Regions from separate parts of the Buttiauxella ferragutiae genome, predicted to be linked through region 2. Evidence: riboswitches for the same ligand, from Rfam matches in the RefSeq annotation. Region 2 holds a riboswitch; each other region holds the start of a gene.

Region 1 (10,532 bases), 2.0 Mb from region 2:
GACGGTGTGTGGCGCGGTATCACGACGGCAGCCAATCCCCGCAACCACGCGCTTTGGCACCACTTTAAACAACGGGATCGTCTGTGGCGGTAACGCGACGCGCAGCGTGACGCACACCAACGCATCCAGCTCTGGCAGCGCATCAAGATTGTCGACCGGGATAAAACCGCGCGTGTCGTATCGATCGGCATGTAGCGCAAATTCGCTGTCCCACCACAGGCCAACGCGCTGTTGGCTGACCAACATTTGGTTGATGGTTTTCACCGCCTGGCGGAAATCCTGCATTGTGGCGTCAAGCGCTGCCGCCAGCGTATCGAGTGCCGCCAGTTGGTTAACATCGGTGGCGGTGGTAATGACCGGATCGGCCCCCAGGGTGGCGGCGAGCTGGCGCGTGAGTTGATTCGCGCCGCCAAGATGGCCGGAAAGCAGGCTTATCACATGCTCGCCGCGTTCATCCATCACCACCACCGCCGGGTCGTGCAGCTTGTCATTCACCAGCGGTGCAATCACCCGCACGACAATTCCCGTAGCGGCGATAAATACCAGCGCCGAATATTGACTAAATGCCTGTTGCACGGTTTGCGCGAAGCTGCCGCCGAACGGGATAAACCCCGGTTGCAGCAGTTTTTCACTGGTGAAACAGGTCAGTGGATGGGTCGCGCGCAACCGTTCGGCTAACGCCACGCCGCCAGGGGTGAGACAAAACAGCGCCATCGACTCAGGCTTTGCGGTATTCATGGCTGAACCCTGCGTCATAAAGTTTCGAGTAGTGGTACTCCTCGCCGAGGAATGCCCCGACCATGATCAGCGCGGTTTTGCGAATTCCTGCTTCACGCACTTGTTCGGCGATGGTGGTCAGGGTGCCGCGTAACACCTGGCAGTCGGGCCAGGTCGCTTTGTAGACCACCGCCACTGGCGTATCCACAGGGTAACCCCCTTCAATCAGGCGCTCTGCCACGCGGTTAATGCGCTGCACAGAAAGGAAAATCGCCATCGAAGTTTGGTGCTGTGCGAATGCTTCTAACTGTTCGAGCGCAGGCATCGGCGTGCGGCCTTCAATGCGCGTGATAATCAAACTTTGCGAGACTTCCGGCACGGTGTATTCCACGCCAAGTTGCGCGGCAGCGCCCAGAAATGCGCTCACACCCGGCACGGAAACATAGCCAATTCCACGCTCAGTCAGCATTTCGCCCTGCTCACGAATCGAGCCGTACAGCGAGAGATCGCCGGTTTGCAGGCGCACCACCAGCTTGCCCGCGTTTACGCCGCTCTCCATCAGTTCAATGATTTCTTCAAGATTAAGTGCTGCGCTGTCATGGCATTGCGCGCCTGGCGGGCAGTAGTCGAGCAGTTCAGGGTTAATCAGCGATCCGGCGTAAATCACCACTTCCGCTTGTTGCAAGACGCGGTAGCCTTTCAGGGTGATCAGTTCTTTGTCGCCAGGCCCCGCACCAACAAACCACACTTTGCGGGTATCAAATTGTTCAGTCATGGCTTCCTTCCTTGAGGCAAGAAATCAAATACGTGGGGTTGTTCGGTTTGAAGTAGTGCCCGCTGCCAAGCCCGGTGAATTGCGCGACCTGCAATTGCAGACAGTCAACGTCGCTCACAGCGCACTGCTCGAGATGCGCTAAGGCGCAGGTTAAGTTTTCCAGCAGAATAAAGGTCATCACCAGCCGCCCGGCAGGATGCAAATGGGCCAGCGACCAGTCGATAAGCTCGGTTAATTGCCCGCCGCTGCCGCCGATAAACACCGCATCGGCCATCACATTCAACTCAACTGGCGCGTAGCCGCTGATGATTTCAACGTTCAGGCAGTTAAAGAGCTGGCGGTTTTCCGCCATTAACGCCAGTGCATCGGGGTTGCGTTCAATCGCGCTAACTTGCAATTGTGGGTAGCGTATTGCCGCTTCCAGCGACACGCTGCCGGTGCCAGCGCCGATGTCGATCAAGTGCGTGGCGTGCTGTAATTGCAGGCGATCCAGCGCCTGAGTACGCACCACTTCTTTGGTCATCGGCACGCGGGCACCGCGTAAAAAAAGTTCATCTTTCATTGAGGATCACCACTACGTTCATCGCGTAGCTTTGCGCCACATCACTGGCTGGCAAGCGATGGATTCGTTCATCCGCTGACGACAGGTTCTCGCCAATAATGAGCGTCGGGTTCAGGCCGCGCATCAGCATGGCCTGGGCGATGGCGTAAGGATCGATGATTTGGTCCGTCACCATTGCCACTTTTTGATGCGCCGCAATGGCATTGAAATCAGGTTCACGCCCGTGGCTGCTGGTTATCCATAAGTCGTTCATATCAACCGCTGCTTTAGCGCACAGATATTGGATAGAGCTAATGCCTGGCATAATGCGTAACTGTTCGGGCGGGAAATTCGCCGCCAGCCGTTTGCCGATGCCGTAAACCAGCGGATCGCCCGAGGCCAGCACCACGACGCGCTTATCCAGGCGCTCGCGGAGCCAAGAAATTAAGCCGTCAAGATCGCTATCCAGCAGACGGGTTTCAGCGCCGATATCAGCAAACAGCGCCAACTGACGTGCACCACCGACCAGAATCTGCGCTTCATTAATTGCAGCGTGCGCCTGCAAAGTGAGGTATTCCGTGGCACCAGGCCCAATTCCGACCACGGTTAGCATCGCTTTTCTCCCGCTAATTCCCCGGCAATCTCTGCGACCGGACGGCTGCTGCCTAACACCTGGTTTTCGAACGAGAACAAAATGGCGTCACATTTTGGCGGGGATTGGGTAAAACGCAGCATCTCGGCAACGCGCTCACAGATACGCATTGCCAGGCGTTCAAACACCCTTTGCCAGCCCTGTTCCGTAATGATTTCGAGCGCCGCTTCGGTGGTGTCGCACTGGTTGACGGCTTCGAGTAACGCAAACGGCGCGCCCATTAACGCGAGGTGAGCGACCAGCGTTTCCATGCGCCCGTCGGCGATGTGGCTGTGAGTGTGGAAAATTCCGGCGGCGACTTTCACCAGTTTGCCGGGGTGGCCAATCAGCACGATATGGCGATATTCGAGGCGCACCGCTTCCTGAATCATGTAGCCGACAAAGTTGCTCATCGTCACCACGCATTCACCATCCAGTTGCAGTTGTTCACGCACAAAGCGTTCGCCGTGGTTGCCCGGCACCAGAATCACTTTATCCAGCCCGGCGGCGCGTTTCATTTCCAGCTCTAACGCCAGCGAACGTTTCCAGCTCTCTTCAGACATCGGCATCACAATGCCGGTGGTGCCGATGATTGAAATGCCGCCCAAAATCCCGAGGCGATGGTTATAGGTTTTCTGCGCACGCGCCTCGCCTTCCGGGGCAAAAATTTCAATTTCCGCACCGCGCTCAGGGCCAATCACTTCACGTACCGCCGCGTCGATAGTCTGCCGTGGCGTGCGGTTGATTGCTGATTCGCCAATAGGCAAGCCGATACCTTTGCGTGTGACCACGCCAATACCGGTGCCGCCGCGCAGGGTGATAGTGCCGCTGTCGTTGAGCTGCACGCGGGCAAATATCAGCATGCCGTGGGTGGCGTCGACATCATCGCCGCCGTCTTTGCGGATAGCCGCCGTCGCCTGTTGGCCTTCGATGACGGGCATTTCAACGTTGAGGTGTAGCGTGACGCCAGACGGTGTCACGATTGAAACCTGGTCAATGACGTGCTGGCGCAGCACCATGAGTGCGGCGACTTTTGCCGCCGCCGTAGCGCAAGAACCGGTGGTGTACCCTTTGCGATACGCCTTACCTTTATGCCAGACGCAATCGGCAGGTTGTTCGCTCACTGAGCCTCCCGCAGGCGATAAAGCAGCGCATTGACAATCGCCGCCGCAACGTTGCTGCCGCCTTTGCGCCCACGCGCCGCAATCGCCGGTAAGCCGCTTTCCACCAGCGCTTCTTTGGACTCTTCCGCCCCGACAAAACCGACTGGTACGCCGATTACCGCCGCCGGTTGCGCGCCTTTTTCCAGCAAGCGAAACAGTGCGGTAGGCGCGTTGCCGAAGACGAAGATCTTTTCGCCCTGTTCCTCTAAGGCAAGATCCACTGCCGCCATCGAGCGGGTCACACCCTGTTCTTTGGCATGTGCCACCACGCGCGGGTCGCTGATATAACAGCGGCAACTGCAACCAAACTCGGCCAACAGGGTTTTATTAATGCCTGAGAGCGCCATGGTGGTGTCGGTGTACAAGGTGCAGCCGCGCTGCAAACTGTTTGTCAGTTGTGCAATGACATCCGGCGAAAACCACAGAATATCCAGCCACTCGAAATCGGCGGTGGTGTGGATAACCCGTTTGATTATCGCTTCCTCGGTCGCATCGTTAAAACGATACGCTGGGTGCTCAGCAGCAATTATTTCGCTAATGATTTCAAAGCTGTGTTGTTCAATAAGCTGCGGTTGTTGCAGGTAGTTCATCGGGTGTCCTTAAGCGATGCCGAGCACGAGTGCGCGCATGGCGGCAAAGAGCAGTAAAGCCAACAGGGAAGCCAGCATCATCAGTTGAATAGTGCGGGTAATGTCGTCGATGGCGACGCCGCGCTGCTCATCGCCCATCCACGGTTTTTCTACCCGCTCGCCAAAATAGGTGTTCGGCCCGCCGAGCCTGATCCCTAGTGCGCCTGCAACCGTGGCTTCAGACCAGGCACAGTTTGGGCTGCTGTGTTGATAGCGATCGCGCCAGCCAATGCGCAGAGCCTGACGGGGATTAGCCCGCAAGCAAAAAGCGGCGATGGTCAGTAGCAGCCAGCTCAGGCGAGCAGGAAAATAATTGGCAAGGTCATCGAGCCGGGCGCTGACATAACCAATGGCACGGTATTTTTCAGTTTTGTACCCCACCATCGAGTCCAGCGTGTTGACCGCTTTGTAGGCCATCGCCAGCGGTGCGCCGCCTAACAGCAGGAAAAACAGCGGAGCAATCACGCCATCGACACTGTTTTCAGCCACGGTTTCTACCACCGCACGGGTGATTTGCGGGCGCTCAAGTTGCGAGGTGTCGCGCCCAACAATCCACGACAATTTTTCGCGGCTTTCGGCAAGGGTTCCATGTTTGAGCGCGCGGTAAACGTCGAGTGCGGCATCGCTCAGGCAACGTGCGGCAAGTACGGTGTAAATCATCCACACTTCGACTAACCACCCGAGCCACGGATGCAGCAGGTTGGCGAGATACAATACGCCCCAGCTCACGCCCCATGTGGTGCCGACCACCACCAGCCACAGCACGCCACCACCGATTTTCAGCGCGCGGTCACTTTTGCAAAATTGGCGAATAATGCGTTGGGTTACGGTGATTAGATTGCCTATCCAGCGCACCGGATGAGGCCAGTGCGGCGGGTCGCCAAACCAGTAATCCAGCAGCCAGGCCACGGCCCAGGCAAGCAATGTCATAGGTGATTCCTCGCAAGCGTTAGCCAGGGGTTGAGCAAATTCGCGCGTTGAGCGAAATGGACATGCAGGTAGCTGGCAAAAGTCGCCTGCTGCTGAACGCCTCCCTGCCAGCGGGAAACGGCGACACCATCACGCCATTTGCAGCAATCTAACGCTGCGGGCAGCGGGCCGTTGAAATCGGAGTAATGAAATTCGTGGCCACGCAAGGTTTCGCCTTTTTTCGCCAGCAAGGTGTTTTGCACAGCGGTGGCCTCGCAATAGCCAAAACGTGTCAGGCGTTGGCCCATCTGGCTATGGCCTGGCAACACGCCGCACATCGAGTGGGTTTCGCCTTCGCTGTCAGTCAGCGTTTCGCCCAAATACATTAAGCCGCCACATTCGGCATACAGCGGAATGTGCTGTTGATGGGCAGCTTGCAGGGATTCGCGCATGCGACTGTTCGCGGCGAGTTTTGCCACATGGACTTCGGGGTAACCACCGCCAAGCCAAATCATCTGGCAGTCAGGGATTTTTGCGTCATGCAGCGGGCTGAAGCGCTGGATTTTCACCCCGGCGTGCTCGAGCATTTCGAGGTTATCGGGATAGTAGAAGTTGAAAGCTTCGTCTTCAGCAAGGGCGAGTGTTAGCCCGTCGGCCAGTGCGGCATCAGCAATGGCGGGCGCAGCACCCTGAGGCAGGGTATTAAGGCGAGATAACGCCAGAAGATGGTCGAGGTTAACGGTTTCTTCAATTTGCTGCGCCAGGCGCTGCCAGTGTTCATCTTGCGGGGAGTGTTCTTGTGCCGGAACCAGGCCGAGGTGGCGCGACGGTAACTCGACATCGGCCATCACCGGCAAGCGCCCTAAGACGGGCAAGCCGCAGTAACGGGTGATGACATCAGCAAGTAACTGGTAGTGGCTGTCGCTGTTGACGCGATTGAGGATAACACCTGCGATGTTTAGCGTTGGGTCAAAGCGCTGGAAGCCCATGACAGTGGCGGCAATGGAGGTAGACACCGCTTTGCCGTCGACCAGCAATATCACCGGGCAACCGAGCTGTTTTGCCATCGCGGCGCTGCTGCAATAGTTGGGGTCGGTGCCGTAGCCGTCGTACAACCCCATCACCCCCTCGATGACGGCCACATCTACGTGCTGCATTTGTTTAGCGAACAAACCATTTAGCGTGGAAGTGGGCAACATGAAAGCATCGAGATTGCGCGAGGCAATGCCGCTTACTGCACTGTGCCAACCGCTGTCGAGGTAGTCGGGGCCAATTTTGAAGGGTTGAACGCAAAGGTTGCGTTGCATGAAGGCGCGGAGCAGCCCGAGCGTGACGGTGGTTTTACCACAGCCGCTGCTGGTGCCTGCAATGACGAATGCGTGTTTTGCTGCCGCTGCCATGGTTGCCTTATCACTGTTTCGGCAAAGCACGGATGTCAGCACGTACGCGCACCCTGAGGCTGCACGCATCTGATGACAACTGACTTCCCACCGAAGGAGTTGTTGAGAATAAGGATGACAAGTCGGTCTTCTGGCTTAGCGTCTCTCTCGCCCGCCCTTCCCAATCATTAGATCAGTGGTTTTGCGGGTTCGTCGGCATCACAGCAGCGGGGGCTGCGGGGGATTGTCACCCCCTTCCCAGCCACGGACTATTTTGGTTAATCGCGTGGCATAAACGAGTCAGTTATTGCGAGCATGACCTTCAAAGCATCACACTCTTAAATATTTAAAAGCAGACACAGTGTAAAAGCTAATAGATTTCGAGAGTTGCGCTATGACAATTTTTACTGATTTTTTAATCTTTACGGTAAATGTCGCTGACGCGTATCTGCCCCCCAGAGACTGGGGATAAAAAAAACCGCCTGGCGGCGGTTGGTAACACTGTTGGAAAAACTCTGCGTAGGTCAGCTAAGCGAAGCGCCATCCGACAACACTGGCGCAAACGGTGGATGACGCTTTCGCTTATCCACCCTACGACAGCTAATTAATCGGCCTTGATTTCGCCCATTACTTTCAGTTTTTTGGAAATTTCACGACGCTCTTTAGACAGTTCAGCGTTTTTGATGATGTAGTCATCAACACGGTCTTCATAGTCGGTTTTCATGCTGGCGATGATGCCTTGAATAGCTTCAATGCTCATACCCGGTTTGATGTAGTCGCTCAGGTTATCAAGCAGCAGAACACGTTTTGAGTTATCGCGGATCTTTTTCTGTACGTCCTGGATTTCACGCTGCAGTTTGTTTTTGCGACGGAACAGACGCACGAACTCAAGCACGTCCTGGAAAGATGGTTTGATTGGTTCCATTTTTATACCCCTGCTAATTTCATACTCGGATTCGTTAAGACAGCCGCCATAAGATAACCTTAATGGTAGCGGCAGCCGCTGATAATTCATTGTTTCGCTATCTTAACCTCAATTGCTGCTGAATCGAAACCAGCAATTCACACCAGGCTGAGCAATTATTTGCGTAACGCGCGACAGATCAACTGCGACAGCAATTCTAGTTGACGAGCAAGTTCCAGACTCAGCCAGACGTAACCATGAATAGGCGTTTCCTGAAGTTTCCCATTTTGGCCATTTTGTATGAGCTCGCGCAACTCGCTGACGATTTCAGTCAGCTTTTCATTGTTCGCTGAAATCGTCGACGGGTTGCCATCGTGCAAGGCCAGTGCGATTGCGGCAAGCGTGCCCTGGGTCATTTGTTGCGTTTCGCGCAGCGTGTGTGCGTTGATCATCAGGAAGTGGCTTTCCCTTGATGCCCAGTAAGCGTTGACCTGCAACTCAAGAGTGCACACCAGATTGCGGCTGACGGTTTGTATCGCCTCGAAGATAGACTTTTGAATATGCGTTTCTTTGCTGCTTGGCCCGATGAGTGCACGCATTCTTACGACATCACTCAACACTTTGTGTAAGTGTTTTTCAAGCCTTGGGCGCTCTAATAAATTAGGTGAGAAGCCCGCGTTGTAAACCCGGCCAAAGGCAGTGACGAAGTTCGCCATTTGTATGCGCCAGTGGATAAAGGCGCGCTGCGGATAAATGCTGGTAAATAACATCGCCAGCAACGAGCCGAAGATGACATCGCCGCTGCGCCAAAGGGCAATTTCCATGTCTCCTGCCGGTGCGCCAACCACTACCGCAAGGGTGATGCCAATCAGCAGAGCCTGATACGGGCGTTTCCCCAGCGCCAGATAGCCGCAGATGAACATGGCAATGGCACACCACACCAACATCAGCGGTAGCGAGAACAGCTCAAGTTTTAGCGCCACAAGTCCCATGACTGCACCGCATATCGTCCCACCAATGCGCTCAAAGGCGCGTGGCACGACGTTGCCCCAAAAAGAGATCGGCCCCATGACCACCACAAGCGTGATCAACGGCCATGTCCCTTCGGGCACTTTCAGAAGATGAACAATAAGAAAGGTGAGAATAAAAGCCAGTGCGATGCGGATCCCATGCACGATACGGTAATTGCGGTATATGCGGATCTCAAATGGGCTTAGTGATTTGTCAGGACGCACACTCAGTTCCCCAGAAAATAAAAAACGGGATTGTACCTGTTTTTATGGAATGAACATCACAAAGTTAGGGGGCATAAGCCCCCTTTAGCATCAGACTTGATCTGCCACCGGAATATACATGTCTATTTCCCAGACTCCACTTTCTGAACCATCGTTAAGATAGTGTTCGAAGCAGGGTTTTCCGGTTATCTGGTAGCTATTATTAGCAAGGACGCTGTCAAAAAACAGATTCCACGGCTTGGCAAAGTCGTTGTCATCCACGCGGGCGCGTGCCACCGCATACTGGCCGCCCTGGATGCTCGTCACAATCACGCCTTCACTGTTATCCGGCACGGTAAAGTTTTCAGCCACCGAGACCACGGTGTCGCAGCGCAGTTTTTCTGCGGGTACGACGTCGGGGTTGTCGTAATAAACCGCCAGCCATTCTTCCCCGGCTATCTGGTGGGTTTTGACCCACAGGGCAAGTTGCTCAAAGCCCTGATGGACCGTTTGTTCCCACGGCCCAACCATATGAAAACCAGCGACTTTACGTTCATTCACTTGTTGTACGTTAAATTCCATATGACCTCCTGACAGATTTAAAAATACTGTATGTTTATACACCACTCTTGTGCAGGGAAACAATCCATTGTCAGGGTGATGTGGTTGCTTTGCGAGCAGGATCGCTTTTTGAAAAACTTTCGCCTGTAGATCCGCCTGTAGATCGTAGTACAGACCAGCCGTTCAGATGAAAAAAAGGGCCGACATGACTGTCGACCCTTTTAACACTGATTAAGGAATTACAATTTGTGGCTCAGATAGTCGCTAAACCGCGACCATGTGCTGCCCTTTTTGACGCCCGTTAGCGTCACCAACGGCCAGTGGGCAATCAGCTTGTCGCGATCAAAAAGCTCGATTTCACCCACATGTTGGTTGGCAGCAATCGGCGCTTCGATCTCTTGTTTGTCGAGGACATATTTGGCTTTGATGTTAGGGACTTCAGATTTTGGCAGCGCCAAAAAAACATCCTGATTTGTACCGACTTCGATCTGTTTTTTATCACCGTACCAGATAGCCTCAGTACCAATTTTTTTGCCTTTATGCAGAACCTGTACGGTATCGAAATTATCCTGGCCCCAGTGCAGTAATTTCCGCGCCTGATCTTCGCGCCCTTTCGGGCTTTCAGCGCCCATGACCACCGCAATTAAACGGCGCTCACCGACCACGCTTGACGCAATAAGATTAAAGCCAGCGCTCGCAGTATGGCCGGTCTTCAGGCCGTCCACATTCAGCCCTTTGTCCCACAACAAACCATTACGGTTCTGTTGCGTGATGCCATTCCAGGTGAGGCTGCGCTCGCTATACATGTGATAAAACTCGGGTTCACCGTGGATTATTGCGCGCGAAAGTACCGCAAGATCATAAGCTGTGCTGTGCTGGCCAGGTGCATCCAGACCATGAACCGTTTCGAAGTGGGTATCGCGCAGGCGGAGTTGCTGCACGTATTTGTTCATCATCGCTACAAATTGTGGCTGCCCACCGGCGACATAATCTGCCAGCGCAACACAAGCATCATTCCCTGAATCAATAATTAACCCGCGGCTGAGGTCATGGACGGTCAGTCGGTCACCCGCTTTCAGGAACATTAGCGACGAGCCATCAAATACCGG
Region 2 (10,532 bases):
GAGCGATGGCCCTTCCATTCAGAACCACCGGATCACTAAGACCTGCTTTCGCACCTGCTCGAGCCGTCACTCTCGCAGTCAAGCTAGCTTATGCCTTTGCACTAACCTCACGATGTCCGACCGTGATTAGCTAACCTTCGTGCTCCTCCGTTACGCTTTAGGAGGAGACCGCCCCAGTCAAACTACCCACCAGACACTGTCCGCAACCCGGATTACGGGTCTACGTTAGAACACCAGCCATTAAAGGGTGGTATTTCAAGGTTGGCTCCACAAGAACTGGCGTCCTCGCTTCAAAGCCTCCCACCTATCCTACACATCAAGGACCAGTGTTCAGTGTCAAGCTATAGTAAAGGTTCACGGGGTCTTTCCGTCTTGCCGCGGGTACACTGCATCTTCACAGCGATTTCAATTTCACTGAGTCTCGGGTGGAGACAGCCTGGCCATCATTACGCCATTCGTGCAGGTCGGAACTTACCCGACAAGGAATTTCGCTACCTTAGGACCGTTATAGTTACGGCCGCCGTTTACCGGGGCTTCGATCAAGAGCTTCAGCTTGCGCTTAACCCCATCAATTAACCTTCCGGCACCGGGCAGGCGTCACACCGTATACGTCCACTTTCGTGTTTGCACAGTGCTGTGTTTTTAATAAACAGTTGCAGCCAGCTGGTATCTTCGACTGCCTTCAGCTCCACGAGTAAATCGCTTCACCTACCGACAGCGTGCCTTCTCCCGAAGTTACGGCACCATTTTGCCTAGTTCCTTCACCCGAGTTCTCTCAAGCGCCTTGGTATTCTCTACCTGACCACCTGTGTCGGTTTGGGGTACGATTTGATGTTACCTGATGCTTAGAGGCTTTTCCTGGAAGTGCGGCATTTGTTACTTCAGCACCGTAGTGCCTCGTCATCACACCTCAGCGTTGAATAAGAGTCCGGATTTACCTAAACTCTCCGCCTACATGCTTAAACCGGGACAACCGTCGCCCGGCTAACATAGCCCTCTCCGTCCCCCCTTCGCAGTAACACCGAGTACAGGAATATTAACCTGTTTCCCATCGACTACGCCTTTCGGCCTCGCCTTAGGGGTCGACTCACCCTGCCCCGATTAACGTTGGACAGGAACCCTTGGTCTTCCGGCGAGCGGGTTTTTCACCCGCTTTATCGTTACTTATGTCAGCATTCGCACTTCTGATACCTCCACCAGACCTCACAGTCCAGCTTCAACGGCTTACAGAACGCTCCCCTACCCAACAACGCATAAGCGTCGCTGCCGCAGCTTCGGTGCATGGTTTAGCCCCGTTACATCTTCCGCGCAGGCCGACTCGACCAGTGAGCTATTACGCTTTCTTTAAATGATGGCTGCTTCTAAGCCAACATCCTGGCTGTCTGTGCCTTCCCACATCGTTTCCCACTTAACCATGACTTTGGGACCTTAGCTGGCGGTCTGGGTTGTTTCCCTCTTCACGACGGACGTTAGCACCCGCCGTGTGTCTCCCGTGATAACATTCTTCGGTATTCGGAGTTTGCATCGGGTTGGTAAGCCGGGATGGCCCCCTAGCCGAAACAGTGCTCTACCCCCGAAGATGAGTTCACGAGGCGCTACCTAAATAGCTTTCGGGGAGAACCAGCTATCTCCCGGTTTGATTGGCCTTTCACCCCCAGCCACAAGTCATCCGCTAATTTTTCAACATTAGTCGGTTCGGTCCTCCAGTTAGTGTTACCCAACCTTCAACCTGCCCATGGCTAGATCACCGGGTTTCGGGTCTATACCCTGCAACTTAACGCCCAGTTAAGACTCGGTTTCCCTGCGGCTCCCCTATACGGTTAACCTTGCTACAGAATATAAGTCGCTGACCCATTATACAAAAGGTACGCAGTCACCCCATAAAAGAGGCTCCCACTGCTTGTACGTACACGGTTTCAGGTTCTGTTTCACTCCCCTCGCCGGGGTTCTTTTCGCCTTTCCCTCACGGTACTGGTTCACTATCGGTCAGTCAGGAGTATTTAGCCTTGGAGGATGGTCCCCCCATATTCAGACAGGATACCACGTGTCCCGCCCTACTCTTCGAGTTCACAGCATGTGCATTTTTGTGTACGGGAGTATCACCCTGTACCCTGCGACTTTCCAGACGCTTCCACTAATACACAAACTGATTCAGACTCTGGGCTGCTCCCCGTTCGCTCGCCGCTACTGGGGGAATCTCGGTTGATTTCTTTTCCTCGGGGTACTTAGATGTTTCAGTTCCCCCGGTTCGCTTCGTTAAGCTATGTATTCACTTAACGATAGTGCAACGAATTGCACTGGGTTTCCCCATTCGGAAATCGTCGGTTATAACGGTTCATATCACCTTACCGACGCTTATCGCAGATTAGCACGTCCTTCATCGCCTCTGACTGCCAGGGCATCCACCGTGTACGCTTAGTCGCTTAACCTCACAACCCGAAGATGTCTCGTAAGACACAATCGATGTTGCGAAAATTTGAGAGACTCGAACACACCGCATTTTCCTTTCTTATTACGGAGAAAGGAAACAGTGTGTCGTTTCAATTTTCAGCTTGTTCCGGATTTTTAAAGAGCAAATACTTCTCAGCACACTGTTAAACAGTACACTTAGAAGTATTGGGTGAGCATGAAATGATGGTGGAGCTAAGCGGGATCGAACCGCTGACCTCCTGCGTGCAAGGCAGGCGCTCTCCCAGCTGAGCTATAGCCCCATCGATTTCGTAAAACCTTTTGATTTACCTTTAACTTCTCATCAGGCAAGGCGCGTCACCGCGAAGCATACTAAAGTATGTGAGCGGGGTCGCAACACAGCATGGAGAGAAGTTTGGTAGGCCTGAGTGGACTTGAACCACCGACCTCACCCTTATCAGGGGTGCGCTCTAACCACCTGAGCTACAAGCCTATAAGGTTTTACTGCTCGTTTTCTATCAGACAATCTGTGTGAGCACTACGCAAGTTCGTATCTATTAGGTAAGGAGGTGATCCAACCGCAGGTTCCCCTACGGTTACCTTGTTACGACTTCACCCCAGTCATGAATCACAAAGTGGTAAGCGCCCTCCCGAAGGTTAAGCTACCTACTTCTTTTGCAACCCACTCCCATGGTGTGACGGGCGGTGTGTACAAGGCCCGGGAACGTATTCACCGTAGCATTCTGATCTACGATTACTAGCGATTCCGACTTCACGGAGTCGAGTTGCAGACTCCGATCCGGACTACGACGCACTTTATGAGGTCCGCTTGCTCTCGCGAGGTCGCTTCTCTTTGTATGCGCCATTGTAGCACGTGTGTAGCCCTACTCGTAAGGGCCATGATGACTTGACGTCATCCCCACCTTCCTCCAGTTTATCACTGGCAGTCTCCTTTGAGTTCCCGGCCGAACCGCTGGCAACAAAGGATAAGGGTTGCGCTCGTTGCGGGACTTAACCCAACATTTCACAACACGAGCTGACGACAGCCATGCAGCACCTGTCTCAGAGTTCCCGAAGGCACTAAGGCATCTCTGCCGAATTCTCTGGATGTCAAGAGTAGGTAAGGTTCTTCGCGTTGCATCGAATTAAACCACATGCTCCACCGCTTGTGCGGGCCCCCGTCAATTCATTTGAGTTTTAACCTTGCGGCCGTACTCCCCAGGCGGTCGACTTAACGCGTTAGCTCCGGAAGCCACTCCTCAAGGGAACAACCTCCAAGTCGACATCGTTTACGGCGTGGACTACCAGGGTATCTAATCCTGTTTGCTCCCCACGCTTTCGCACCTGAGCGTCAGTCTTTGTCCAGGGGGCCGCCTTCGCCACCGGTATTCCTCCAGATCTCTACGCATTTCACCGCTACACCTGGAATTCTACCCCCCTCTACAAGACTCTAGCCTGCCAGTTTCGAATGCAGTTCCCAGGTTGAGCCCGGGGATTTCACATCCGACTTGACAGACCGCCTGCGTGCGCTTTACGCCCAGTAATTCCGATTAACGCTTGCACCCTCCGTATTACCGCGGCTGCTGGCACGGAGTTAGCCGGTGCTTCTTCTGCGAGTAACGTCAATCGCCAAGGTTATTAACCTTAACGCCTTCCTCCTCGCTGAAAGTACTTTACAACCCGAAGGCCTTCTTCATACACGCGGCATGGCTGCATCAGGCTTGCGCCCATTGTGCAATATTCCCCACTGCTGCCTCCCGTAGGAGTCTGGACCGTGTCTCAGTTCCAGTGTGGCTGGTCATCCTCTCAGACCAGCTAGGGATCGTCGCCTAGGTGAGCCATTACCTCACCTACTAGCTAATCCCATCTGGGCACATCTGATGGCAAGAGGCCCGAAGGTCCCCCTCTTTGGTCCGAAGACGTTATGCGGTATTAGCTACCGTTTCCAGTAGTTATCCCCCTCCATCAGGCAGTTTCCCAGACATTACTCACCCGTCCGCCGCTCGTCACCCAGGAGCAAGCTCCCTGTGCTACCGCTCGACTTGCATGTGTTAGGCCTGCCGCCAGCGTTCAATCTGAGCCATGATCAAACTCTTCAATTAAAAGCTTGATTTGCTTCAACTCGTGAAGCGGTGCTCAAAAATTAACTTTCGTAATAATTCAACTAAATGAATTACTGCTTGGTCACTCTTCAAGACTTGATATTTTTTTGATACCCGAAGGTATCTGAGATATCAATCCTGCGAGTGCCCACACAGATTGTCTGATAAATTGTTAAAGAGCAGTGAGTCAGGCGCTTTCGCTTGCTAACTCGAGGTGGCGTATATTACGCTTTCCTCTTTCAGAGTCAAGCGTTTATTTTCGCTTTTCATCTGGCTGACGGGCCGGTTTGTAAGCCGTTGTGCCGTGTCAGTGGAGGCGCAGTATAGGGATTTTCTGGAGGCTGACAACCCCTATTTTCAATTTTTATTTCAACCGTCGATTTTTTATTCAAAATTGCTACGAACAGCCAGTTTTTCTAGTCTTGGGAAGCCATAACGCTGCAAAACGGGTGTTAATTGTGCAATCTCAGGAGTCAGCCCCATACAGAATGCAATATTCTCATCAGAAGATACTGCATGCGGAGATTCATGCTCTAAAAGCCATACAGTACGGCGAGCAATCGCAGCACCGGAATCTATCAGCCTTGTGCCTTCGGGTAAGACTTGTAGCAACTCTTCTTCTAATAGAGGGAAATGGGTGCAACCTAATACCACGGTATCTGGCGGCTCCTTCATTCGCAGCCATGGACGAAGAATCTTGCGTAGTTCCTCAAGATCTACAGGCTGACCATGCAGCTTGGCTTCCGCTAATTCCACCAGCTCTGCCGAACCGAGCATTTCGATTTTGCATTCCGACGCAAAGCGTGCGACCAGTTCGTGAGTATAGGGGCGGCGAACAGTGCCGCGAGTCGCCAGCAAACCTACAACGCCGTTAGTCGTCAAACGCGCTGCCGGCTTAATAGCAGGAACGACGCCCACCACAGGGAATGCGAATTTCTCACGCAGAGCGGGAAGTGAGACGGTACTTGCCGTATTACAGGCGATGATGGCGAGTGCGAGTGGGTAGCGTTCCTGAACCGCAGTAACAATTTCAACTACGCGTTCAACAATGAACTCTTCGCTTTTCTCGCCGTAGGGGAATGCTACGTTGTCGAAAGCATAAATGTAGTGCAGGTCAGGCAAAAGCTGCCGGACTTCATCATACACAGAAAGCCCACCGACACCGGAGTCAAAAACCAGTACGGTGGGACGTGTATTAGAAGGTATAGCTGCCAGAGAGATAGTATTCCCGTCCTGGGGTTTGATAGCCATAAACCGTCTCGTAATCTTTATCGAACAGGTTGGCGATTCTACCACGAACAGTGAGATGAGAGGTGACCGGATATGAAGCCGCTACATCAACTGTGCTATAACTCGGCAAAATTTGCTGAGTCGGGTTATAAGCAGAGGTGTTGTTGTCGTAGCGTTTGCCGTAATACTGCCACGCTACATCCATATTCACGTTAAACATCACCCAGTCGAGCTGGTACTTAGCCTGGCGCTTAGCGCGGCGAGCCAGCACTTCATCACTCTGGTCATCACGCGGATCCATATACTGCAACGTTAGCTTATGAGTAAAGATGCCAGTATCCACGCTACCGACCCATTCCAGTCCTTTGATAGTCGCAGATTTGATGTTGTCATAAGACCCGTCATAAGTGACCGGATCGGAGTAGTAGGTAATCAGATTTTCAATCATGTAGTGATAAGCAGACAAACGCCAGTCCACAGGACCGGTTAATCCTTCAAGCCCAGCTTCCCATTGCTTGGATTCTTCTGGTTTCAGATTTGGATTGGAGTCGATGCCAAAGCGCGTGGAGCCATATTGTTGCCCGAGGGAAGGTGCAAGGAAACCCGTGCCATAAGAAACTGTCGCACGATACCCTTCAACGAATTCCCATCCAGCCGCGGTTTGCCATGTACCGTGCCAACCGAATTGCTCGTCGTGGTCTTCACGACCTGAAGCTTCCAGGGTCACATCGCCAAACTGCTGCTGACCACTCAAGTAGACGCCCGTGTTATCACGGTTATAACTGTCAGACATGACTGTGTCAGAAGAAGTCAGACGCTGTTGCTGCCAGTCAATACCTGCGCTGATCGAGCCATTCCCGACAACAAAGTTGTTACCCCACTGGACGTTGCGTTGGGTCATATAGTCGAGCGTCGTACCGTCGTTATAGCGGCCATACACGCTGCTATAGTTATAGTCCTTCACTTTTTGATAGCTCGCCAACAGCTGCGAAGAGTAAATCCCGGAATGGAAACGCAGGCCCGCATCGTAGTTCTGGTTATAGAGTTGATGCTCGTCTGCGCTATACGCCGGAGTATAAGGAGGCGCACCTAAATCGTAATCGCTGTTGTTGGAATAGCCATAAGTACGGAAGAAGCCGTCAAACTCCTCGCTAAACTTATGCTCCAGGCCAGCCCAATAGCTTTTGCTACGGTAACCATCTCTATCGTTATCACCGCTATAAGTAGAATGCGGCTGAACGTTAAAACCCTTAGTGGTTTCGTATGAGCCAGACACTGTCGCTACCGTATCGCCAAAACGCTGGCGCCAGGTACCGTCATATTGCTGATAGCTATCCGAACCCACACCCGCATTGATTTGCGACTTTTCTTCATCGCTCTGCGTGATGATGTTAACCACGCCGCCAATCGCGCCAGAACCGTAAACCGCGGAACGTGGGCCACGAATGTATTCCACGCGCTGCACTAAAGAAATCGGGATTTGGCTAACATCCGAGGAGTTGGAAATGCCAGGGCGGGCAAGCGGAATACCATCCACCAGCACCAATACATGGCTGGCGCTGGTGCCACGGACAGACATTGAAGAACTCTGCCCAAGACCACCATACTGAGCAATATCGACGCCAGGTAAACGACGCATGACATCGTTCATCGATTTTGCCTGCCATTGGTCGATCTCTTCCCGGGTCACAATATCAGTTGGCGCCAGAACGGTATTGACGGGTTGCTGAAAACGGTTGGCCGTTACCACCAGAGTATCGTCAGAATTGCTGTCTTGCGCCCAGCCTGAAAAAGCCGTTACGGACAGAGCCGTAAGCAGCGAAAGTTTTTTTACCATCATTTTAATAAGCATCCGCTTTCCAATAAGGATGCCGCAGACATAACCGATAGCACGCGATAGTTATGCAGATTGCGACGTATACCGGCAGGTCTTCGGGCTTGGAGGTGTGTGACTACTGGATGATGACTTCCCGCTTTGTTTAGCAGTGTCTGCACTTGGCGCTCATCCCACCGTTCCTTACCGCTGCGCGTCAGCCCCAGAGTTGCACTGGGTTCCCTTTTAACTCATGTAAAAAGGCCGGAAGCGCTATGCTACGATTTTGTTAATAAGATTGTCCAGACACATCAAAATGCAACAGCACTGGACATCATCAACCTATTCCCTACAATCGCCGCGTAGTTTGACTTTATTAACAGGTAGCAGCTCATGACTCCCGAACATCTCCCAATTGAACAGTACGACGCGCAACTGGCCGAAAAAGTCGCCCGCTTGCAAAGCATGATGGTCCCTTTTGCAGCACCAGCGCCGGAGGTGTTCCGTTCGCCAACCAGCCACTATCGGATGCGTGCTGAATTTCGTATCTGGCATGATGAAGACGACCTGTACCACATCATGTTTGAAAGCCAGACCAAACAACGTATTCGGGTCAACAGCTTCCCGGCAGCTAGTTCGCTGATCAATGCATTGATGCCTGCGATGCTCGACGGTGTACGTGACATCCCAGCCCTGCGCCACAAACTCTTCCAGATTGATTATCTGACGACGATGAGCAACCAGGCGGTTGTCTCGATGCTTTACCACCGGAAATTGGGTGAAGAGTGGCAGCAACACGCTGAAGCACTGCGCGACAATCTGCGGGCTCAGGGTTTCAATGTTCATTTAATTGGCCGTGCGACCAAAACCAAAATCGAGCTGGATCAGGATTTCATCGATGAGCGTTTGACTGTTGCCGGTAAAGAGATGATTTATCGCCAGGTGGAAAACAGTTTCACGCAACCCAACGCGGCGATGAATGTTCATATGCTGGAATGGGCGCTGGATGCCACGCACGGTTCAAAAGGCGATCTGCTGGAACTGTATTGCGGTAACGGTAACTTCTCGCTGGCACTGGCGCGTAACTTTAATCGCGTGCTGGCAACTGAAATCGCCAAGCCGTCTGTTGCTGCCGCGCAATACAATATTGAAGCGAATGAAATTGAAAACGTGCAAATCATTCGTATGGCCGCGGAAGATTTTACCCAGGCGATGAATGGCGTGCGCGAGTTTAACCGCCTGAAAGGTATCGACCTGAAAAGCTACCAGTGCGAAACCATTTTCGTCGATCCACCGCGCAGCGGCCTGGATGCTGACACCGTGAAGATGGTGCAGGCGTATCCGCGCATCCTTTATATCTCTTGCAACCCGCAAACCCTTTGCGAGAACCTGGAAACATTAAGCGAAACCCATAACGTGTCACGGCTGGCGCTATTTGACCAATTCCCGTACACGCACCATATGGAATGCGGTGTGTGGCTAACACGCAAATAGCAAAACGGACGCCTCGGCGTCCGTTTTTGTTTTAGAGCAGGCTGCTATTCCGTCACCTGGGATTTACGAGCGCGGATTTTAATACCAATCCAGAACAACAATGCGACCGAAAGTACCGCTGGCAAGAAGTTGGAGCCAATAGCTGGATATTCAGCGCGTACCACTGCGCTATACAGCAACACGCCCAACACGAAACAAGCCGCTGCGATACTTGGCAAACCCACCGGCATCGTGCGGTTTTGGTAGCGTTGATGCAAACAGTACACCGTCAGCACCAGCGCGATAATTGGAAAAATGGAAAACGGCACAACCGAGCTGAACACTGCGGCAAACGTTCCGTTGATCGCAAGGCCTGCAATAAACGCTAACCCGAGCGTACCTCTATCTTGTAACTGTTTCATTGCCCTTCCTTCATTCACTCTTCAGATATTTGAGCCAATGCCATTTTTTCTTGCTCCCGGCGATACCAGTAATACGCACCTTTGGAAATCATGCGCAACTGAAGTACCAGACGCTCTTCAAGCTGACGACGCTGATCGGCATCGACGTCTAACGCTTCGGCACCAGCACTAAAAACAATCGTCACCATCGCTTCTGCCTGCGCTTCAGTAAAGCTGCGCGACATACGATTTTCGAGTTCCAGATAATCAGCAAGTTCCGCAATAAAGTGCTGAATTTCACGCGCGACGGCGGCACGAAATGCGGCTGACGTTCCAGAACGCTCACGTAAAAGCAAACGGAACGCGTTGGGATTATTACCGATAAATTCCATAAATGTTGAGACGGAGGTACGAATTACGCTTCCTCCTTTGGCAATTCTTTGGCGGGCCTGGCGCATTAACTGGCGCAGCATCAGTCCACTCTCGTCGACCATTGTCAGCCCAAGCTCATCAACGTCACGGAAATGGCGATAAAACGATGTTGGCGCAATACCAGCCTCACGAGCGACCTCGCGCAAACTCAGGCTGGCAAAACTTCGTTCAGCACTTAACTGGCTAAACGCGGCTTCTACCAGAGAACGCCTGGTTTTTTCTTTTTGTTGCGCTCTTACACCCATCATGTTGCCTGAATCCCTTAAATCGAGCCCGCACTATACCAGAGAATAACTTAACTGCTTTTATACAGGATTGTGAATGATTGTTTACGCGACCCTCCTCGCGTTACGCAGTAAAAAGCACAACGACAATTGGGTTATCCCGGCGTTGATGTTACCATCGTGTTGCTTTTATGTATAAGAACAGGTAAGCCTTACCATGTCACACACCTACGATTATGACGCAATAGTAATTGGTTCCGGTCCTGGCGGCGAAGGCGCTGCAATGGGGCTGGTGAAACTTGGAGCAAGGGTAGCTGTCGTCGAGCGCTACCATAATGTGGGTGGCGGTTGTACCCACTGGGGAACCATCCCCTCGAAAGCTCTCCGCCACGCCGTCAGCCGCATTATCGAATTTAATCAAAACCCTTTATACAGCGACCACACCCAT
Region 3 (10,532 bases), 1.3 Mb from region 2:
GTTTCGCCAGCATTGCTCGTTCGGCAGTGTCGCTTCGGCCATCATCAACGCGTTATCCAGCAAATTCGCTTCCTGCAACAGGCACTTAATTCGCGCAAAACGGCCATACACCTTCATTAAGACCAGGCTGTCATGCCGTTCCAGCGCCTGGCGAATCTCGTCCTCCGGTGAGGTACAAGAAATCACCGCCAGTGATTGCGACTCCATCGCCAGCGGCGTTCCAGAGCGTGAAGCAATCGCCGCAAAAGAGGTCACGCCTGGGATAATTTCCAGCCAGTCAGGATGCGGCAACCGCTTGAGTAAAAAGACCCAGGTGCTGAACAACATGGCATCGCCGAGGGTAATAAAGCCGACGCGTTTTCCCGCCTCAACTTCGCGGTACAGTTCGGCGGCAACCGCATCCCATACCGCTTCTTTTTCGGCACTGTCCGCGCTCATTGGGAAATGGCGGCAACAGACTTGCGTGTGCTCACCGAGATATTCGCGCACGATAGAAAGCGCCAGGCTATCGCCACCTTTACGTCCGGCGGGGGTGTACAGCACGTCCAGCGAGGCAAGTATCCGCGACGCGCGCACCGTAATTAAGTCGCTCGCCCCAGGGCCGGTGCTAATTGCGTAGAGTTTTCCGCTCATGCTGCCTCCTCCATTGAACCTTTAATCGCCTGCTGTAAATGTGCGACGAACATCGCGCGCACCGCCGGGTTTTCACCCAGCCCCTGCAACCACGGTGTCGCGGGAATCCCCGCAGCGCAGAACTGTGATTTCCACGAATCGTCTTCATCAGACGCCATATCGTTGATGGCGTGGTCACCTGCCACCAGCATGAGCGGCATCAGATGAACGGCGCGCACGCCTTCGGCCAGCATGTTGTCAATCAGTTGCCCGACTTCCGGGTAACTTTCCACCGCACCAACTCGTGCGAGCATCTGCTGTGCCTTCATCATGTGATCGAGACATGCGTAAGCGGCAAAAGCGTGATGGCTGGCACCGTGGCCCATAAACACCACTTCTTCCCGTTCGCCCAGCGCAGGCATTTGCAGGCGTAAAGCCGCCATCAGTTGCGAATAATCAGCGAAGCTATTGAGTAACGGTGCGCCAATCACCAGGCGCGCAAACAATGGCCGCATCACCTGCACTTCATGGACGATCTTTTCGTACTCATCGCCGTTGATAATGTGCAATGACTGAATAGCCACATCCTGATAACCCAGCTCTGCCAGCTTGCGCAGCGCCTGCAACGGTGTATCGATATGAATGCCATCACGCTGTTTTAACTTGCGGATGATCATCCCTGAGGTGTAAGCACGGAACAGGCAGCGATCAGGGCAACTGGCAGCCAGGTCGCGTTCACACGCCACAATATTTTTCTCACCGGTGTCGTGATGGCTGGTGCCAAAACTCACCACCAGAAGCGCTTTTTTCATGGTTTAATCCTTTTGTTTCAGCCAGGCGTCACAACGTGTAACCACGCGGGGTGATCATCAGCCCTTGCTCGATATAGGTTGCGTGGTTGCCGACAATCACCAGACTGGTCATGTCCACTGGTTCAAAATCCATCTCGCCGAGTGTGGTGAGCCATTTCTGTTGTTTTTTGCGCCCGGCTGACTTCACCACGCCTACTGGCGTCTGGGCGCTTTTGCTACCGGAAAGCAGTTCAAAAGCCCGAGCCAGATGCCCTTCGCGGCCACGGCTGCGCGGGTTATAGAAGCAGATGACAAAATCGGCTTCGCCTGCGGCGATGATGCGTTTTTCAATCACCGCCCACGGTGTCAGCAGATCACTGAGGCTGATGTGGCAAAAATCGTGCATCAGCGGTGCGCCAAGCAAAGATGCGGCGGCGATGCTCGCTGTCATGCCGGGAATCAACCGCACTTCCACATCCAGTTTCTGTTTGCTGACCAGCTCAAGCACCAGCCCAGCCATGCCGTAAATACCGGCATCGCCGCTGCTAATCAGCGCCACGTTGCGCCCGCTTTGCGCCAGCTCAATCGCCGCCTGACAGCGTTCAATTTCCTTGCACATCCCTGTTTTGATCACTTGCTTGTCGCCGGTGAACGCCTTCACCAGATGGGTGTAAGTTTTATAACCCACCACGATTTCAGCAGCCTGCAACGCCTCTACGGCTTCGAGGGTCATCATGGCCTGCGAGCCAGGGCCAATCCCAATTACGGTTAACATCAGTGTGAAACTCCCAGTGTGATTAACTCAGGCTTTGCGGTATTCATGGCTGAAATCCGCGGCATACAGGCGTGAATAGTGAAACTCTTCGCCGAGGAATGCGCCGACCAGAATCAGCGCGGTTTTGCGGATCCCCGCGTCACGGACTTTGTCGCCAATATCCGCGAGGGTGCCGCGTACGGTCATGCTTTCCGGCCAGGTCGCTTTATAGATAACCGCCACTGGCGTCGAAGCCGGATAGCCGCCTTCAATCAGACGTTCGGCGACGCGGTGGATGCGTTGCACGGAGAGGTAAATCGCCATTGATGTCTGGTGGCTGGCGAACAGTTCAATCTGCTCGAGCGGCGGCACAGGCGTGCGCCCTTCCAGGCGCGTGATAATCAGGCTTTGCGAAACCTCAGGCACCGTGTATTCAACACCCAGCTCCGCCGCAGCCCCCAGGAAAGCACTGACGCCCGGCACCACTTGCCACGGGATACCGCGACGGGCGAGGACTTCGCCTTGTTCGCGCACTGAGCCATAGAGCGACACATCGCCGGTTTGCAGGCGCACCACCGTTTTACCGGCCTTAATCCCTTCTTCCATCAGGTCGATAATTTGCGTCAGATGCAGCTGCGCACTGTCGTGGCACTGCGCCTCTTTCGGGCAATAGTCCAGCAGCTCAGTGTTGATAAGCGAACCGGCGTAAATCACCACCTGCGCCTCTTGCAGCAAGCGGTAGCCTTTGAGCGTAATCAGTTCGCGGTCACCTGGCCCCGCACCCACAAACCAAACGCTGCGGGGATCAAAAGTCTTAGCCATGATTCTTTTCCTTCTGGCAGGAAATCATAAAAGTGGGGTTATTGGGTTTGAAGTAATGCCCGCATCCCAGTGCGGTTAACTCGGAAATCTGTAGTTGCAGGCAATCAAAATCGTGCATGCCGCGAGAGGAAAGATGATCCAGTGCGGTGGTGAGGTTTTCCTGAAGGATAAACGTCAGCACCAGCCGCCCTTGCGGGTTGAGCTGCTCCAGCGCCCAGTCAATTAACTCCGTCAAGTTGCCGCCACTGCCGCCGATGAAAATCGCCTCGGCTTTTTCCCCCAGCATCACCGGAGCTTCACCGGCGATAATCTCGATATTGCAGCAATCAAAATGGCGACGGTTTTCCGCCAGCAGCGTCAGTGCATCGGGGTTTCGTTCAATGGCCGTCACCCGCAGTTCAGGGTGGCTGAGCGCTGCTTCAATCGAGACACTGCCCGTGCCTGCACCAACATCAATAAAATGGCGGGCCTGATGCAACGCAAGCCTGGAGAGCGCCACGGTGCGCACCACTTCCTTGGTCATCGGGACTTTTGCCCCGCGTAAAAACAGTTCATCTTTCATTGAGGATCACCAGGACATTCATGTCGTACTGTGCAGTGACATCACAGGCGCGTAGCCAGTGGATGCGTTCGTTTTCCATTGCCAGGTTTTCACCGATAACCAGCCTGCGTTGCCCGGCGCCTCTGGCGACCAGCTCAGCGGCGATTTCTCGCGGGCCACACAATTTATCGGTCACCATCGCCACTTTGGGCTGGCGGACCAGGACTTCGAAATCGACCGTTCTGCCGTGGCTGCTGGTTAACCAGATGTCATTCATATCGATGCCGGTTTTCGCGCAAAGATATTGTGCCGCGCTGATCCCCGGGATCACCTTCAGGCGATCGATTCCAAAGTGCGCAACCATTCGCGTACCAATGCCGTAAAACAGCGGATCGCCAGATGCCAGCACCACCACGCGGCGCGCGGTCTGGCATTCAATCCAGCTCAGTAAAGCGGCGATGTCGGCATCAAGTTGGCGCGTTTCACCGCAAAAATCAGGGAACTGCGCCAGATGGCGTTTCCCGCCAATCAGAATTTCAGCTTCGGCAACCGCCTGGCGGGCAGCGGGCGTCATCAGCTGCACGCCCGCCGGCCCCATTCCAACCACCGTCAGCATTGCAAATCCTCCGCGATCTCCTGCAACGGGCGGTTACTACCCAACAGTTGGTTATCAAAAGAGAACATCACGGCATCGCAAACGGGAGGCTGGCTGGTAAAACGCAGCGTCTGGGCAACCCGCAGACAAATACGTTCGGCAAGATGGTGATAGATGCGCTGGAAACCCCAGGCGTCAATGTGCTCTTGCGCCGCTTCGGTGGTGTCGCATTCGCTGACGGCAGCCAGCAATTCGTAAGGCGCGTGGAGCAATGCCAGATGGGCGACCAGTATTTCCATGCGCGCGTCGGCAATATGGCTGTGGGTATGGAATATTCCGGCGGCGACCTTAATCAGCTTCCCTGGATGCCCGACCAGCACGATCTGACGGAAGCCCAGGCGCACCGCTTCCGAAATCATGTAACCAACAAAGTTGCTCATGGTGACGATGGACTGGCTGTCCACGCCAAGCTGTTCGCGTACGAAACGTTCGCCATGATTGCCAGGCACCATCACGATGCGCTCCAGACCCGCTGCGCGTTTCAGCTCCAGTTCCAGCGCCAGAGAACGCTTCCAGCTCTCTTCCGACATCGGCGTCACAATGCCGGTGGTGCCAATAATCGAGATACCGCCGATGACGCCAAGGCGCGAGTTATAGGTTTTTTGCGCCCGTAGCTCCCCTTCAGGGGCGAAGATTTCCACCTGCGCACCACGCGACGGGCCAATCACTTCACGTACCGCAGATTCAATGGTCTGGCGTGGTGTGCGGTTGATCGCGGCACTGCCGACGGGCAAGCCAATGCCTTTGCGGGTGACTTTGCCTACCCCTTCGCCGCCATGAAGGGTTATCTCGCCGGAATCGTTCAGCGCGACTCTGGCAAAAATCAACATGCCGTGGGTGGCGTCAATATCATCACCGCCGTCTTTACGGATAGCGGCGATCGCTTGCTGCCCTTCGATGTGTGGCGATTCAACATTCAGGCACAGCGTCACGCCGGAAGGCGTGGTAATAGAAACCTGATGAATCAGGTGCTGGCGTAATACCATCAGCGCCGCGACTTTTGCCGCCGCCGTTGCGCAGGAGCCGGTGGTATAGCCTTTGCGTAACGCTTTTCCGTTATGCCACACCGGTGCCTCGAAGGATTCGCTCATCACGCCTCCCGCAGGTGATACAGCACGGCGTTGACGATGGCGGCGGCGACATTACTACCGCCCTTACGCCCGCGTGCAGCAATGGCCGGAAGGTCGCTGGCAATAAGCGCATCTTTCGACTCTTCGGCGCCGACGAACCCGACAGGAACGCCAACCACAGCACGCACCGGAGTCGCCTTTTCCAGCAAGCGGAACAGTGCGGTTGGCGCGTTACCAAAGACAAAGATCTTTTCGCCTTCTTCTTGCATCGCCAGATCAACCGCCGCCATAGAGCGCGTGATCGCCAGTTCTTTCGCCTGGTGGACAACGTGGGGATGGCTGATATAGCAACGGCACTCGCCACCGAAACTGGCTAACAGCGTTTTATTGATCCCGGAAAGCGCCATCGTGGTGTCAGTGTAAATCGTGCAGCCGCTGCGCAACGCGGCGCACAAGTTGTCCAGCGCATGTTCGGAAAACCATAAAATATCCAGCCAGTCAAAATCGGCGGTGGTATGGATAACCCGTTTAATCACCGCCTCGTGCAGCTCGCTGGCAAAACGGTATTCTGGCCGGGTTTCCCGGACAATCTCGTCGATAATGACGAAGCTTTTGGCTTCAATCGCTTGTGGTTGTTGTATGTAATTCATCATATTGCCCTCAGACCGCTCCAGACCAGATAACCCGCGCCAGCGCAAACAGCAGCAGCGCCAGCGTGGAAGCCACCCACATCAATTGAATCGTTGCTGAAATATCGCCAACGGCTATCTCGCGGGAAGCCTCTCCGAGCCAGGGTTTGTCCATCCGTTGCCCGAAGTATTCATTTGGCCCGCCGAGACGAATACCTAACGCCCCTGCCACCGTGGCTTCCGACCAACCGCAGTTGGGGCTGCTGTGGTTGTAGCGATCGCGCCAGCCAATACGCAGCGCGTCGATGGCATTGTTGCGGCACATCCACGCGGCAGCGCTCAGCAATAACCAACTGATACGCGCCGGAATGAAGTTGGCGAGGTCGTCCATTCGCGCACTAACCATGCCGATTGCACGGTATTTTGGGTGTTTGTAGCCGACCATCGAATCCAGCGTATTGACGGCTTTGTAGGCCATCGCCAGTGGCGCGCCGCCGAGCAGTAAAAAGAACAGTGGTGCTATCACGCCGTCCACGGTGTTCTCCGCAACGGTTTCCACTACCGCGCGATTGATTTGCGGCATTTGCAATTGGGAAGTGTCGCGCCCGACAATCCAGGCGAGTTTTTTGCGGCTTTCCTCGAGATTGCCCTCACTTAACGGCAGCTCCACGTCACGCGCGGCGTCATCGAGGCTGCGGGCAGCAAGCACCGTGAAAATCATCCACACTTCGACAATCCAGCCCAACCAGGGGTGAATGGCATTGGCAAAATGCAGCAGCCCCCACGCCACGCCGAAGGTGGTGCCAACCACGCAGAGCCACATCAAACCACCACCGATGGACAAGGCCGCTTCGCTACGGCAGTAACGCCGGACGATACGTTGTGCCAACGCTGTCAGTGCGCCAATCCAGCGCACCGGATGCGGCCAGTGGTGAGGGTCGCCCAGCAGACGATCCAGAATCCACGCCACCGCCCAGGCCAGGAGTGTCATTTCGCTCTCCTGGCTGCACTTATCCAGCGATTAAGCAGCGTGGGACGCTGGGCAAAATGAATATGCAGATAGCTGGCGAAGGTATTTCCCACCTGCCAGCCACCCGACCACGCCTGTAAAACTGCGCCGTCGCGGGTTTTGCTGCACGCCATCACCGCAGGGATTTGCGGCGTAAATTCAGAATAATGAAACTCGTGACCACGCAGCGTTTCGCCTGTGTCAGCCAGCAAGGTGGGCGCCAGCGCCCGGCTTTCGCAGTAGCCAAAGCGGGTTAATTTTTTGCCCATCACGCTATGGCCGGGAATAGCGCCGACCATCGGATAAGTCGCGCCGTGGCTGTCTTGTAGCGAACTGCCGAGGTACATCAAGCCGCCGCATTCGCCATAAATCGCCACGCCTCGTTGGTGGGCTGCGAGGATTTGAGCGCGCATGGTGTGGTTCGCGGATAGCTTTTCGGCGTAGAGTTCCGGATAGCCACCGCCGAGCCAAATCATCTGACATTCCGGTAACTGGCTGTCATGCAGCGGGCTGAAGCGCACAATGCGCACGCCAGCACGCTCAAGAAGAGAAATGTTATCGGGGTAATAGAAGTTGAACGCCTCGTCATCGGCCAGCGCCAGCGTTAACCCTGCTCCGCTGCCGGCGGCTGGCAGTTCAGGCCACGCCCCTGAAGGGAGCGCATCACAGACGCTGAGTGCCAGCAACTGGTCGATATCCAGCGTTTTTTCAAGCTGGCTGGCGAAGTCTGCCCAGGGTTGTGAATTGACGACCGACTCGCGTGCGGTGACCAGCCCCAAATGCCTTTCCGGTAACGAAACCCCTTCAACACGGGGAACGTAGCCCAACACCGGCACGCCGCAGTAGCGTTCAATAGCGCTTTTCAACAACTGGTAATGGCTTTCGCTATTCACGCGGTTGACGATCACGCCCGCCAGCTTTAATGCGGGGTCAAAATGTTGAAACCCCATGACCGTCGCGGCAATCGACGTCGAAACAGCTTTCCCATCGACCAGCAGAATCACCGGGCAGTTCAGTTGCTTCGCCATCCCTGCGGTGCTGCAATAATCAGGACTGATGCCGTAGCCATCAAACAGCCCCATCACGCCTTCAATCACCGCCACATCCGCATGCTGCATACGTTCGGCAAACAGCGCATTTAACGTGGTAACCGGCAGCATAAAACGGTCAAGGTTCAGGGAGGCAGTCCCGGTCACGGCGCTATGCCAGCCAGTATCAAGATAGTCAGGGCCAACTTTGCAGGGTTGTACGCGCAATCCGCGCTGTGTGAGGAGGCTAAGCAAACCCAGCGTAACCGTGGTTTTGCCACATCCGCTGGAAGTGCCTGCAACAATGAATGTCCTTTTCCTGGCTGCCATACCCCAATCCTGTTCTGGGCGGTACGGGTGCCAGGATGTGCGTTGACCCAGTCTTGCGACTCGACGCTTCTGAGCAACCCACTTCCCACCGAAGTTGTTGTTTTTAGCTAACAGACTGGTCTTCTGGCTTAGCGTCACTCTCACCCGTCCTTCCCAATCTTACGATCAGTGGTATCACGGGTTCGTCAGCATCACAGCAGCGGGGGCTGCGGGGGATTTAAACCCCCTTCCCAACCACACAATGTGGTGTATCTATTAGCATTACAGTTAACCGCGTATGCCGTAAATTCACTGTTGCGCATACGTGGAAACATAATTTAAGAATTCTGTTGAATATCGCCAAATAAAAACTCGACACAGGTTATAGCGCCTAAGCAATTAAATTATTGCGCTACGACAATTTATCAGACCAATTAAATTTGCTTACTTTGACACGCCCCACAATTAATTACCTTTTCGTAAAGCAATAACAAAACCTCACTTTTAAATGAAATAACCCCTTACACCAAATAGACAAATAAGTTCATGAAAATAAATCATATTAATATGAAAATAAATCAAAGCCATATTATTAGCGCGCAGATATAACATCTTTATTCTTTTTATCGCCATGGCGGATTAAGCTATATTGTGGAAAATCAATAAATCCTATAAAGCGCCATGTCACTATCGCGCAGATATAATTGAGTGAAAAAGGTGGTCAATGTGGCAGTAGCTCAGTGTCCTGCATCCTGTGGCGAGCTTATCCAGGGGTGGATTGTTGGCGGCGAAAAGCTGGTGTCGTGTCCGGTGGACTGGTACAGCACCGTTGAAGTCACCACTGGCGCTCCGCTAGCAAGCGAACTTCCTCTGTCGCGCGCAATGGTGAAACAGCTGCTGGCGCACTGGCAATATCCCGCAGAGTTGAGCCGTGAAATACGCATTGAGCGCCACTCGACGATTCCGCTCGCCAAGGGAATGGCCAGTAGCACCGCAGATATCGCCGCCACGGCGCTCGCTACCGCGAGTTATTTAGGCCGTGAACTCAGTGAACAAGCACTGGCGGCGCAGTGTGTTGCACTCGAACCCACCGACAGCACTATTTTTCGCAGCCTGACGTTGTTTGACCATAACAAAGGTGCTACGCGCATCGCCTGTGACTCGCAACCGGCGCTGGATCTGCTGGTGCTTGAAAGCCCACTGACTTTGCGAACCGCAGATTATCACCGCATGGAAAGAAACACGTTGCTGCAACGGCATGCCCCTGAACTGGAAACAGCCTGGGGGAAAATTCAGCAAGCGTGCGCGCAGAACAACCCACGTTTGATGGGTGAAGCCGCCACGCTTAGCGCCGTGGCGAGCCAGAATATTTTGCCTAAACCGGAATTTAACGTCTTGTTATCACTGGTTGAAGAGTGCGATCTCTACGGTATTAATGTCGCTCACAGCGGCAGCGTGGTGGGGTTGTTGTTAGACCGCAACAAGCATGATGTAGAGCGGGTGATAGGGCTATTGACGGAAAAACGCTTAACTCCACACTGGCCGATGCATCACTTGTTGAAGATGGTCGAAGGCGGCGTGGCCTTGCTGTGATCACCGTTAATGGTGTCGGATGACGCTGCGCTTATCCGACCTACGGGATAGCCGTTGTAGGGGGACAAGCGTCAGCGTCATCCACCAGTTACGCCGAGGGTGACGGAGGTCGCTGCGCTTATCCGACCTACGGGATAGCCGTTGTAGGGGGGATAAGCGTCAGCGTCATCCACCAGTTACGCCGAGGGTGACGGAGGTCGTTGCACTTATCCGGCCTACGGGATAGCCGTTGTAGGGGGGATAAGCGTCAGCATCATCCACCAGTTACGCCGAGGGTGACGGAGGTCGCTGCGCTTATCCGGCCTACGGGATAGTCGTTGTAGGGGGGATAAGCGCCAGCGTCATCCACCAGTTACGCCGAGGGTGACGGAGGTCGCTACGCTTATCCGGCCTTCGGGATAGTCGTTGTAGGGGGGATAAGCGCCAGCGTCATCCACCAGTTACGCCGAGGGTGACGGAGGTCGCTGCGCTTATCCGGCCTACGGGATAGTCGTTGTAGGGGGGATAAGCGTCAGCGTCATCCACCAGTTACGCCGAGGGTGACGGAGGTCGCTGCGCTTATCCGACCTACGGATAGCCGTTGTAGGGGGGATAAGCGCCAGCGTCATCCACCAGTTACGCCGAGGGTGACGGAGGTCGCTGCGCTTATCCGACCTCTGGAGAGGTTTCACTTATGAATCAGGCGTTAATATCTGGCTCAGCGCCTGAATCAACTGCCG

Evidence for each region. A riboswitch is a leader RNA that binds a small molecule or an ion and turns the genes downstream of it on or off. The one in region 2 is predicted to bind cobalamin.
Region 1: linked by a shared signal. The riboswitch ahead of MNO13_RS08180 (cobyrinic acid a,c-diamide synthase CobB) and the one ahead of btuB (TonB-dependent vitamin B12 receptor BtuB) in region 2 are both predicted to bind cobalamin.
Region 3: linked by a shared signal. The riboswitch ahead of MNO13_RS05045 (cobyrinic acid a,c-diamide synthase CobB) and the one ahead of btuB (TonB-dependent vitamin B12 receptor BtuB) in region 2 are both predicted to bind cobalamin.

Annotation. Positions count from the first base shown of each region.
Region 1 covers NZ_CP093332.1:1,808,053-1,818,584, reverse strand. The annotation lists gene cbiG (cobalt-precorrin 5A hydrolase) at 1-738, opposite strand, end outside; gene MNO13_RS08210 (cobalt-precorrin-4 methyltransferase) at 719-1,492, opposite strand; gene MNO13_RS08205 (decarboxylating cobalt-precorrin-6B (C(15))-methyltransferase) at 1,485-2,054, opposite strand; gene MNO13_RS08200 (cobalt-precorrin-7 (C(5))-methyltransferase) at 2,044-2,646, opposite strand; gene cbiD (cobalt-precorrin-5B (C(1))-methyltransferase CbiD) at 2,640-3,788, opposite strand; gene MNO13_RS08190 (cobalt-precorrin-8 methylmutase) at 3,785-4,417, opposite strand; gene cbiB (adenosylcobinamide-phosphate synthase CbiB) at 4,427-5,386, opposite strand; gene MNO13_RS08180 (cobyrinic acid a,c-diamide synthase CobB) at 5,383-6,765, opposite strand; cobalamin riboswitch at 6,869-7,060, opposite strand; gene MNO13_RS08175 (DUF496 family protein) at 7,349-7,669, opposite strand; gene MNO13_RS08170 (FUSC family protein) at 7,825-8,883, opposite strand; gene sbmC (DNA gyrase inhibitor SbmC) at 8,974-9,444, opposite strand; gene dacD (serine-type D-Ala-D-Ala carboxypeptidase DacD) at 9,663-10,532, opposite strand, start outside.
Region 2 covers NZ_CP093332.1:5,141,681-5,152,212, forward strand. The annotation lists rRNA gene MNO13_RS23650 (23S ribosomal RNA) at 1-2,429, opposite strand, end outside; tRNA gene MNO13_RS23655 (tRNA-Ala) at 2,636-2,711, opposite strand; tRNA gene MNO13_RS23660 (tRNA-Ile) at 2,826-2,902, opposite strand; rRNA gene MNO13_RS23665 (16S ribosomal RNA) at 2,972-4,511, opposite strand; gene murI (glutamate racemase) at 4,896-5,762, opposite strand; gene btuB (TonB-dependent vitamin B12 receptor BtuB) at 5,707-7,578, opposite strand; cobalamin riboswitch at 7,648-7,838, opposite strand; gene trmA (tRNA (uridine(54)-C5)-methyltransferase TrmA) at 7,948-9,048, shown strand; gene MNO13_RS23685 (YijD family membrane protein) at 9,093-9,449, opposite strand; gene fabR (HTH-type transcriptional repressor FabR) at 9,464-10,108, opposite strand; gene sthA (Si-specific NAD(P)(+) transhydrogenase) at 10,302-10,532, shown strand, end outside.
Region 3 covers NZ_CP093332.1:1,108,396-1,118,927, reverse strand. The annotation lists gene MNO13_RS05090 (cobalt-factor II C(20)-methyltransferase) at 1-633, opposite strand, end outside; gene cbiK (sirohydrochlorin cobaltochelatase) at 630-1,424, opposite strand; gene MNO13_RS05080 (precorrin-3B C(17)-methyltransferase) at 1,453-2,178, opposite strand; gene MNO13_RS05075 (cobalt-precorrin-4 methyltransferase) at 2,206-2,979, opposite strand; gene MNO13_RS05070 (decarboxylating cobalt-precorrin-6B (C(15))-methyltransferase) at 2,972-3,541, opposite strand; gene MNO13_RS05065 (cobalt-precorrin-7 (C(5))-methyltransferase) at 3,531-4,136, opposite strand; gene cbiD (cobalt-precorrin-5B (C(1))-methyltransferase CbiD) at 4,130-5,266, opposite strand; gene MNO13_RS05055 (cobalt-precorrin-8 methylmutase) at 5,266-5,895, opposite strand; gene cbiB (adenosylcobinamide-phosphate synthase CbiB) at 5,906-6,865, opposite strand; gene MNO13_RS05045 (cobyrinic acid a,c-diamide synthase CobB) at 6,862-8,241, opposite strand; cobalamin riboswitch at 8,338-8,512, opposite strand; gene MNO13_RS05040 (GHMP family kinase ATP-binding protein) at 8,947-9,813, shown strand; gene cobD (threonine-phosphate decarboxylase CobD) at 10,485-10,532, opposite strand, start outside.